Bdellovibrio bacteriovorus: one gene and its partners. The main gene of each other region encodes a partner of the protein of the gene in region 2 in a complex. Links are inferred from orthologs where the notes say so. Each region holds a gene or a part of one and is shown on either strand. Other genes may lie near its edges.

Region 1 (2,725 bases), 790 kb from region 2 along the record:
CCGTGACCTGGATTTCCACCTTTAAATAGGATGTCGATGGGTTCCATCGCCAAGTCATAAGGTTTGTTATCATTAGAAACAAAGTCCCAGCCAATCACGTCGTCGATGTAACCGTTATTGTCGTCATCGATACCGTTGTTTGGAATTTCGCCGGCGTTTCTCCATAAGTTGGGCAAAAGATCTTCGTGCGTGTAATCAACACCCGTATCGATCACGGCCACAACCATGTCTGGATTTCCGCGAGTCACTTTCCAAGCGTCGATCACGCCGATGTCTTTCATGCCCCATTGTTGAGCAAAAAGAGGATCTGCACCCGAAGTAGATTGCGGAGCGTCAGGAATCGCAGGGTTGTCCACTTTAGCCAAAGTTCCAACTTCAGGATTGCGAGACAACATTTTTGCTAAAGCGGCTTTGCGAAGAGGGTCTTGAATGGAGTAGTCCTCCATCAAAGTGATTTTATAGTTCGGTTGAACATACTCAACCGCAGAGTTTCTTTCTAAAGATTGAATGCTGACTCCGCGAGGGGCCTGAACGCGCACCCACGTTTCCGTCAATTTCTCGACTTTCGCACCCGCCATTTGGAATTCAACGAATCCCGGTGCGAGTTTAACAAGCAAATCTTGTTTTTTTCCGTTGGCTTGTGCGGTTCCTGCCATTAGGCAGCTCGCAAAAATAGCCGAGCTCACGTACTGCATGGTTTTTTTCATCGATGTTCCCCCTCGAAGATGATTTCCACTCTCAAGACGAGCCAAGAAATCTCGGCCTTGGTCCCCTTTTTAGAGCGCAAATTAAAGTGTAAAAGTGAGTCATCGAGATAAGCAACGGAATCGCTCGAATTTGGAAAGGTGCGTTGAAGAAATCTCGAGACCGCAACATCGCACTTATCTAGTTGTCAGGATTGCGGATTTTCAGTAACTACTTAATGATAGCTAAATGAAATTGCAGAGGTGTTTCTATGCAAAATGAACACGGGGCTGAGGGAACTCAAGCCATCGATGATATGTCACGCGATATTGCGTTCACCACGAAACTAGACGCTATAGTGGCTTGGGGACGTAAGAATTCACTATGGCCGATGCCATACGGTACTGCTTGTTGCGGTATCGAATTCATGTCGGTGATGGGACCAAAATATGATCTTGCGCGCTTCGGTGCCGAGGTGGCCCGCTTCTCTCCACGCCAAGCAGACTTGCTTGTTGTTGCGGGAACGATCACGGAAAAAATGGCTCCAGTTATTACTCGTATCTACCAACAAATGCTTGAACCAAAATACGTGATCTCTATGGGAGCGTGTGCAAGTTCAGGTGGTTTTTATCGTGCTTATCACGTTCTTCAAGGTGTTGATAAAGTCATCCCTGTCGATGTTTACATCCCTGGATGCCCTCCAACTCCGGAAGCTGTTATGGACGGTATCATGGCCTTGCAACGTATGATCGCGACTCATCAACCGCGTCCTTGGAAAGACAACTGGAAAAATCCATATGAACAAGCTTGAGACTTTAAAACAATCCCTTCAGGGAAAATTTAAAATCGAGAACTATAAATTCATCCACGCCGTGGGTGACGATGTTCTTGAAGTTCCAAAAGAAGATGTGCCGGCGTTGTTGAAGTACCTTCACGACAGTGGTGCCTTTGATTTCTTGATGGACGTGTGTGGTGTGGATTATCCAAATCGCGCGAAACGTTTCGACGTTGTTTATCATCTTTTTTCTTCCAAAGACTCTTCACGTCTGCGCGTAAAAGCGCAAGTGGGCGAAAATGAGTCTATCGGAACCGCGATCCCGGCTTACCGTGGTGCGGACTGGTTTGAACGTGAAGCTTATGACATGTTCGGGATTAAATTCGATGGTCATATGAATTTGCGCCGTATCTTGACTCACCATCAATTTGTGGGCCATCCACTGCGCAAAGATTACGATGCGAACTTGCAACAAGCTTGCACGACGTCGATGCCAATTCACTTCAATAACGAGCCGGGTTCTCCAGGTGATGTGTTGAATGAAAAATATGTTCCTTTGAACATCGGCCCGGCCCATACAGCGATGCACGGCACCTTAAGGGTTATGGCTGAAATGGATGGCGAGACGATTGTTCGTTGTAACAATGAAATCGGCTACCTTCACCGTTGTTTTGAAAAAATGGCGGAAACTCATCCGTACAACCAGGTTATTCCTTACACCGATCGTTTGAACTACTGCTCAGCCCCGATGAATAACATTGGCTACTGTAAAGCGGTGGAGCGTTTGTTGGGCGTTGAAATCCCGCCAAAAGCGCAAGCCATGCGTGTTATCTTGGCCGAGCTTTCTCGTATCATCGATCATACGATCGCGATCGGTACGGGCGCGATGGACTTGGGGGCTTTAACAAGCTTCTTCTATATGTTTGGTCTGCGTGAAAAAACTTACGGCCTATTTGAAAAACTTTGCGGAGCTCGTTTGACGGTATCCATGACTCGCGTCGGTGGTATGGCTCAAGATGCGCCGGAGGGTTGGTTTGATGAGGTCCTTGCTCTTTGTAAAGAAATTCGCAAAGGCACGGATGAAATGGCGTCGATGGTTGTCGACAATAAGATCTTCATCAACCGTACTCGTGGTATTTGTCCCGTTTCGGCTCAAGATGCGATTCAATGGGGCTATACGGGGCCGTTGTTACGCGCTTCAGGTGTGAACTTGGATTTGCGTAAAGCTCAACCTTATTATGGTTATGATGCTTTAGACTTTGATGT
Region 2 (2,929 bases):
TAAAAAACCAACGAAGGGGCTTAGGATAAGAATAGCCATTAAAAGAGAGTGATTCATCGTCTATCCCCTATCCCTTCAAATGCTCAAAGAAACGAATGTTAACTTCGTTAAAGCGTTTGAAGATCGAAACCGTCAAAGCCAGCCCTACCGCTGCTTCCGCCGCCGCAATCGTCATGACGAAAAAGACCATGATGTGTCCGTCTAACAGACCCAAGAACTTACTGAACGCCACGAATGTCAAATTCACTGAGTTCAACATCAGCTCGATCGACATCAAAAGAACGACGACGTTTCTACGAAGCAAAACGCCCGCCATTCCCATAACAAAAAGCATCGCTGACAGAACCAAGTAGTGGGTCAATCCGATGTTGGTAATAAAATCAGTGTTCATGAGTTCCACCTTTACTGCGCGCCAAAGCCACCGCACCAACTGCGATCACAAGCAATAAAACGCCCAATGCTTCAAAGCCGAAAATATATTTAGAGAAAAGAATATTACCCAATGCCTTGGTCGTTTCCATACCGTTACCAACCATCACTGGATTGTCGGTGGTTTTTTCTGGAATCAGGCTCATTGATACCGTGATGGCGGCTACGATAAGGCCCGCCAACAAACCCACTGACGCAATTTTAAGTGCGCCCGTCACGCGTCCGCGGGTAAACGCCTGCACTTCGGCTTTTAAGTCGAAAAGCATCAACACCATGACAAAAAGAACCATCACCGCGCCGGCATAAACGATCAACTGAACCCCGGCGATAAAAAATGCGTTTAAGGTTACAAACAACGCCGAAATTCCCACCATGGTCATGGCCAAGCAAAGAGCAGAATAAATCGGATTGTTCATCAAGATCACGCTAAGGCCGCTTGCTAAAACGACAAAAGCTAAGAACCAAAATAAAAAAGCATCTGCAGTCACGTCAGTCTCCTTACAATGATGCTACGTAAATAATTAAAGCGGTCGCGATTGTGTTCGCTAGCGCCCACGGCAAAAGCGTTTTCCATCCGAAGGCCATCAATTGATCGTAACGGAAGCGCGGAAGCGTCCAACGAACCCAAATGAAAACCCACATAAAAAACGCAAACTTGATAAAGAACGAAAGGAAGTGCAGAAGGGCCACAAGACCGCTACCAAAACCAATCGAAGTCGCCCATTCATTAAGCTCGCCAACAGTCACATAAGGAATGCTGAAACCCCCAAAGAAGAATAGCGCCATTAAACCAGAAGCGATCATCATATGGCCGTACTCACCGATGAAGAACATATTGAATTTAAATCCGCCGTACTCGGTGTGGAAACCGGCAACAAGCTCGGATTCACCCTCAGCTAAGTCAAATGGCAGGCGGTTTGATTCAGCAAATGTGGTCGTGAAGAACAACAAGGCCGCTAACGGCTGGTAAAAGATACCCCAATTTGGAAGCCAGCTCGCCACAACATTGTGACCTAAGAAGTTAAAACTCAATGGACCTTGTTGAGCCAGTGTCATTGCCGTTAAATCAAAAGTTCCATAAAGCATAATGATGCCGACGATAGAAAGACCCAAAGCCAACTCATAAGAGATTGCTTGAGCTGACGCTCGAAGAGCACCCATCAAAGCGTATTTATTTCCCGATCCAAAGCCCGCCATCAAAAGGGTGTAAGAAGCTAGTGAAGAAATACCCAAGATGAAAACGATGCCGATACCGATTTCATAACCTTGAACAAGGAATGTGTAGGGCCCCCAAGAAGAGCCAAACATTTCAAACGCGGCTACTTGAATGGGTGTCGACATCGGAATCGCGGAAAACGCCACCGCACCCGGAATCAACGCAAACACCGGCGCTGCATAGTACAAGAAAGTTTTCGCACTTTCTGGAACGAAGTTTTCTTTTGTTAAGAACTTAACGGCATCGGCAAGAAGCTGCATTAAACCCAAAGGTCCTACGCGGTTTGGCCCCAGACGATCTTGGATAAATGCCGATCCACGGCGCTCTAGCCAAACCAAGATAGGAACGGCTTGAACCATCATCAGAAAGATGACGACTAATTTCAGTCCGTTGACTGTAATTTCAAAAATATCTTTACCCATTCCCATGAACTAGTCCCATTCCAATGCTTTTGATTTTACTTCCCAGAACAATCCGTAAATGAAGATCGCAATGAAGACCATCATTGAAATCAACACGAATGCGCCAGTCCCTGTAGCGATGAATTCTCTGAAAGAAACCGCCCATGGATACATGAAGATGATCTCGATATCGAACAAGATAAAAAGGATCGCCGTCAGATAATACTTTACCGAAACTTTCGTATCTTTTTTGTATTGAGATGGTAAGCCGCACTCGTACGGTTCAAATTTTACCGGATTATACTTGGCTTTACCGCCGGTTTTGGACGCGACCCATAGCAAGAATGCACCGAATACCGCGATGAAAATAAAAATGAAGATAATACCACCGAGTGGCATGGCCCCTCCAAAGTTGTCGTTATTATTTGGATTTCAATTAGTTATATATGTGTCGTCTGTGAAAACCAAGAAATATGAATGGAAACAAGGCGATAAGCATGGCAGGATAACTCCACCACATGAAAGCCGAGAGCACTCACACAAGACTCGAATCCATTCTGGAAAGAGCCTTTGAAACATCACGAGGAAAAATCAACGTCACCGGAGCCTCATCACCTCTGGCGCTCGCGTATTTCTTGTCGCAAACTTACTCTAAAAAAATCAACAGCTTGCCGCATCTGGTTGTAGTTGGTAGTGCGCAAGATGCACGCAAACTTTCAGAGCTGATTGAGTTCTTTGACCCGTCTCGTCGAAGCCACCTCTTCGCTTCTTTTGATGTCTCTCCATATTCCGGTCTTTATCCAAACACAAAAGTTGTCAGTGATCGCATTTCGTTTTTGTCGGCGGCCCAAAATGCCAAAGCTGGAGAAATCTTCATATCCCC
Region 3 (2,975 bases), 790 kb from region 2 along the record:
CCGTCGGGAAACCCGCACCACCACGACCACGCAATCCTGAAGCTTTCACTTCGTCGATGATTTGCTGAGGTTGCATCTTGAAAACTTTATGCAAAGTCTCGTAGCCGCCTTTAGCTTTGTAACCTGCTAAAGTTTGGTATTCGGGCAAATGATAGAATTCGGTTAATACTTTTGATTCAGCCATTACTTCATCCCTCTGAGAAGGTTCATCGCCGTCTCTGGAGTCAATTTCTCGTGATACTTATCATTCACTTGCATCATGGGCGCGGTTCCACACGAACCTAAGCACTCAACACGGCTGACAGTGAAACGACCATCTGCAGTCACTTCGTTTAATTTCACACCCAGCTCGTGGCAGATGTGATTTGAAAGTTCACGACCGCCTTCAAGCGCGCAAGAAATATTCGTGCACACTTGAACGTGGTATTTACCCACCGGCTTTTGATTGAACATCGTGTAGAATTTGAAAACTTCATTGATACGCGCTTCAGGAATTTCCATTACTTTAGCTAAGTAAGTGATCATCTCTGGAGTGATGAATCCTTTGTTTTCTTTTTGTGCAATATAAAGACTTGGAATGATCGCCGATTCCTTAGCTTCGTAACGAGCTAGTTCTTTCTTAACGTTCTGCAAGCCTTGTTCTGAAAGTGTAAACATATTAACGATCCAATTCCCCAGCGATAAGGTTCATAGAAGCGATAGTCGCGATGGCGTCAGCAAGCTGCGCACCTTTCACTACTGTCGGATAAGACTGATAAATCGCAAAGCAAGGTGGACGAACTTTCAAACGATACGGATTCGCAGAGCCATCTGAAACCAGGTAAAAACCCAGCTCTCCGTTGGCTGCTTCCGTGGCGTCGTAAACTTCACCCACCGGAGGACGAAGACCTTTAATGATCAACATAAAGTGATTCATCAAACCTTCGATGTTTCCGTAAACGTCTTTTTTCTCTGGCAGAACGATGCCTTTATCGCGGATCGTGTAATCCCCGCCTGGAACGTTTTTGCAGACTTGTTCGATGATACGAACAGACTGACGCATTTCTTCAAAACGCACCAAGTAACGATCATAGATATCGCCCGATGTTCCCACCGGAACATCAAAGTCTAAAGCATCATAACCATAATAAGGTTGAGCTTTACGCAAATCCAAGTTCACACCTGAAGCGCGTAACAACGGCCCCGTATAGCCCCATTGAATCGCATCTTGAGCCGAAACGGGACAAATACCACGAGTACGGTTGATGAAGATCTTATTGTCGACAACCATCGACGCCATTTCATCCGTGCCTTTGCGAATTTCTTTACAAAGAGCAAGGACCTCATCAAACCAACCCTCCGGCGCATCTTGAGCCATACCACCGACGCGAGTCATGGATACCGTCAAACGAGCTCCGCAAAGTTTTTCAAATAGGCCGTAAGTTTTTTCACGCAGACCAAACATATAGAAGAAGCTTGTTAAAGCCCCCAAGTCCATCGCGCCCGTACCGATCGCGATCGTATGATCGATGATACGAGAAAGCTCGGCCAAGATAACACGCATGGCTTGCGCTTTTGGCGGGATTTCAACGCCCAACAAACGCTCCACCGCTTTACAGTAGCCAATGTTATTCATCGGGGCTGAGCAGTAGTTCAAACGATCGGTGTAAGGAATAACCTGGTTGTACGGATGAGTTTCCGCCATTTTTTCAAAACAACGGTGAAGGTAGCCGATTTCATTGTTACAACGAACAATCGTCTCGCCATCCATTTCAGCCATAACCCTTAAGGTGCCGTGCATCGCTGTATGGGCCGGGCCGATGTTCAAAGGAACATATTTTTCATTCAACACATCACCTGGAGAACCCGGCTCGTTATTGAAGTGAATTGGCATCGACGTCGTGCAAGCTTGTTGCAAGTTCGCATCGTAATCTTTGCGCAGTGGATGGCCCACAAATTGATGGTGAGTCAAGATACGGCGCAAATTCATATGACCATCGAATTTAATCCCGAACATGTCATAAGCTTCACGTTCAAACCAGTCCGCACCACGGTAAGCCGGGATCGCGGTTCCGATAGACTCATTTTCGCCCACTTGCGCTTTTACGCGCAGACGTGAAGAGTCTTTGGAAGAAAAAAGATGATAAACAACGTCGAAACGTTTCGCGCGATTTGGATAATCCACACCACACACGTCCATCAAGAAATCAAAGGCACCACTGTCGTGAAGGTACTTCAACAACGCCGGCACATCTTCTTTTGGAACTTCAAGAACATCGTCACCCACGGCGTGGATGAATTTATAGTTCTCGATTTTAAATTTTCCCTGAAGGGATTGTTTTAAAGTCTCAAGCTTGTTCATATGGATTTTTCCAGTTGTCTTTCCAAGGACGCGGTTGATGAGTCGCGATCATACGTTGCAAGGCCATGATACCGTCCATAACAGCTTCCGGAGTTGGAGGGCATCCAGGGATGTAAACATCGACAGGGATGACTTTATCAACACCTTGAAGAACGTGATAAGCACGATAAAAACCACCTGAACTTGCACACGCTCCCATAGAGATCACGTATTTTGGTTCAAGCATTTGTTGGTAGATACGAGTAATAACTGGAGCCATTTTTTCCGTGATCGTTCCCGCAACAACAAGCAAGTCTGCTTGGCGTGGAGAGAAGCGGGCCACCTCGGCACCGAAGCGCGCAAGATCATATTTTGGTCCCATCACCGACATGAATTCGATACCGCAACAAGCAGTACCGTATGGCATCGGCCATAGTGAATTCTTACGTCCCCAAGCCACTATAGCGTCTAGTTTCGTGGTGAACGCAATATCGCGTGACATATCATCGATGGCTTGAGTTCCCTCAGCCCCGTGTTCATTTTGCATAGAAACACCTCTGCAATTTCATTTAGCTATCATTAAGTAGTTACTGAAAATCCGCAATCCTGACAACTAGATAAGTGCGATGTTGCGGTCTCGAGATTTCTTCAACGC

The links.
Region 1: the proteins of AZI86_RS06500 (region 2) and AZI86_RS02635 are in contact, whole or in part, in a crystal structure (PDB 6Y11), measured with the Thermus thermophilus proteins. The link is inferred for Bdellovibrio bacteriovorus from one-to-one orthologs. Residues at the interface, in WP_096411122.1 of Thermus thermophilus: Arg36, Val44, Arg45, Met46, Gly47, Pro48, Asn49, Arg50, Val51, Leu57, Gln58, Ala61, Asp62, Ile64, Lys65, Ile67, Phe68, Lys69, Glu70, Ile72, Val74, Glu223, Ala224, Glu225, His233, Thr234, Glu235, Tyr236, Ser237, Trp241; in WP_096411117.1 of Thermus thermophilus: Arg16, Glu17, Gly18, Leu24, Leu27, Val28, Trp30, Gly31, Arg32, Asn34, Ser35, Trp37, Thr54, Asp55, Ala56, Asp59, Ala61, Arg62, Phe63, Gly64, Glu66, Val67, Phe68, Arg69, Ala70, Ser71, Arg73, Gln74, Ala75, Asp76.
Region 3: the proteins of AZI86_RS06500 (region 2) and nuoD are in contact, whole or in part, in a cryo-EM structure (PDB 6ZJN), measured with the Thermus thermophilus proteins. The link is inferred for Bdellovibrio bacteriovorus from one-to-one orthologs. Residues at the interface, in WP_096411122.1 of Thermus thermophilus: Ala224, Glu225, Gln226, Glu227, Ala295, Trp297, Phe298, Arg299; in WP_223903221.1 of Thermus thermophilus: Pro35, Ser36, Asp139, Gly141, Ala142.

What each region holds. Positions count from the first base shown.
Region 1 is NZ_LUKE01000001.1:545,328-548,052, reverse strand. It holds AZI86_RS02635 (NADH-quinone oxidoreductase subunit B), read left to right. Parts: upstream 1-955; coding sequence 956-1,495; downstream 1,496-2,725. Other genes in the region: nuoD (NADH dehydrogenase (quinone) subunit D), read left to right, coding at 1,482-2,725; AZI86_RS02640 (S8 family peptidase), read right to left, coding at 1-707. UniProt on the Escherichia coli protein: NDH-1 shuttles electrons from NADH, via FMN and iron-sulfur (Fe-S) centers, to quinones in the respiratory chain. The immediate electron acceptor for the enzyme in this species is ubiquinone.
Region 2 is NZ_LUKE01000001.1:1,335,959-1,338,887, forward strand. It holds AZI86_RS06500 (complex I subunit 1/NuoH family protein), read right to left. Parts: upstream 2,074-2,929; coding sequence 928-2,073; downstream 1-927. Other genes in the region: nuoL (NADH-quinone oxidoreductase subunit L), read right to left, coding at 1-57; nuoK (NADH-quinone oxidoreductase subunit NuoK), read right to left, coding at 68-391; AZI86_RS06495 (NADH-quinone oxidoreductase subunit J), read right to left, coding at 381-917; AZI86_RS06505 (NADH-quinone oxidoreductase subunit A), read right to left, coding at 2,077-2,445; mfd (transcription-repair coupling factor), read left to right, coding at 2,565-2,929. UniProt on the Escherichia coli protein: NDH-1 shuttles electrons from NADH, via FMN and iron-sulfur (Fe-S) centers, to quinones in the respiratory chain. The immediate electron acceptor for the enzyme in this species is believed to be ubiquinone.
Region 3 is NZ_LUKE01000001.1:544,231-547,205, forward strand. It holds nuoD (NADH dehydrogenase (quinone) subunit D), read right to left. Parts: upstream 2,342-2,975; coding sequence 659-2,341; downstream 1-658. Other genes in the region: nuoF (NADH-quinone oxidoreductase subunit NuoF), read right to left, coding at 1-184; AZI86_RS02625 (complex I 24 kDa subunit family protein), read right to left, coding at 184-657; AZI86_RS02635 (NADH-quinone oxidoreductase subunit B), read right to left, coding at 2,328-2,867.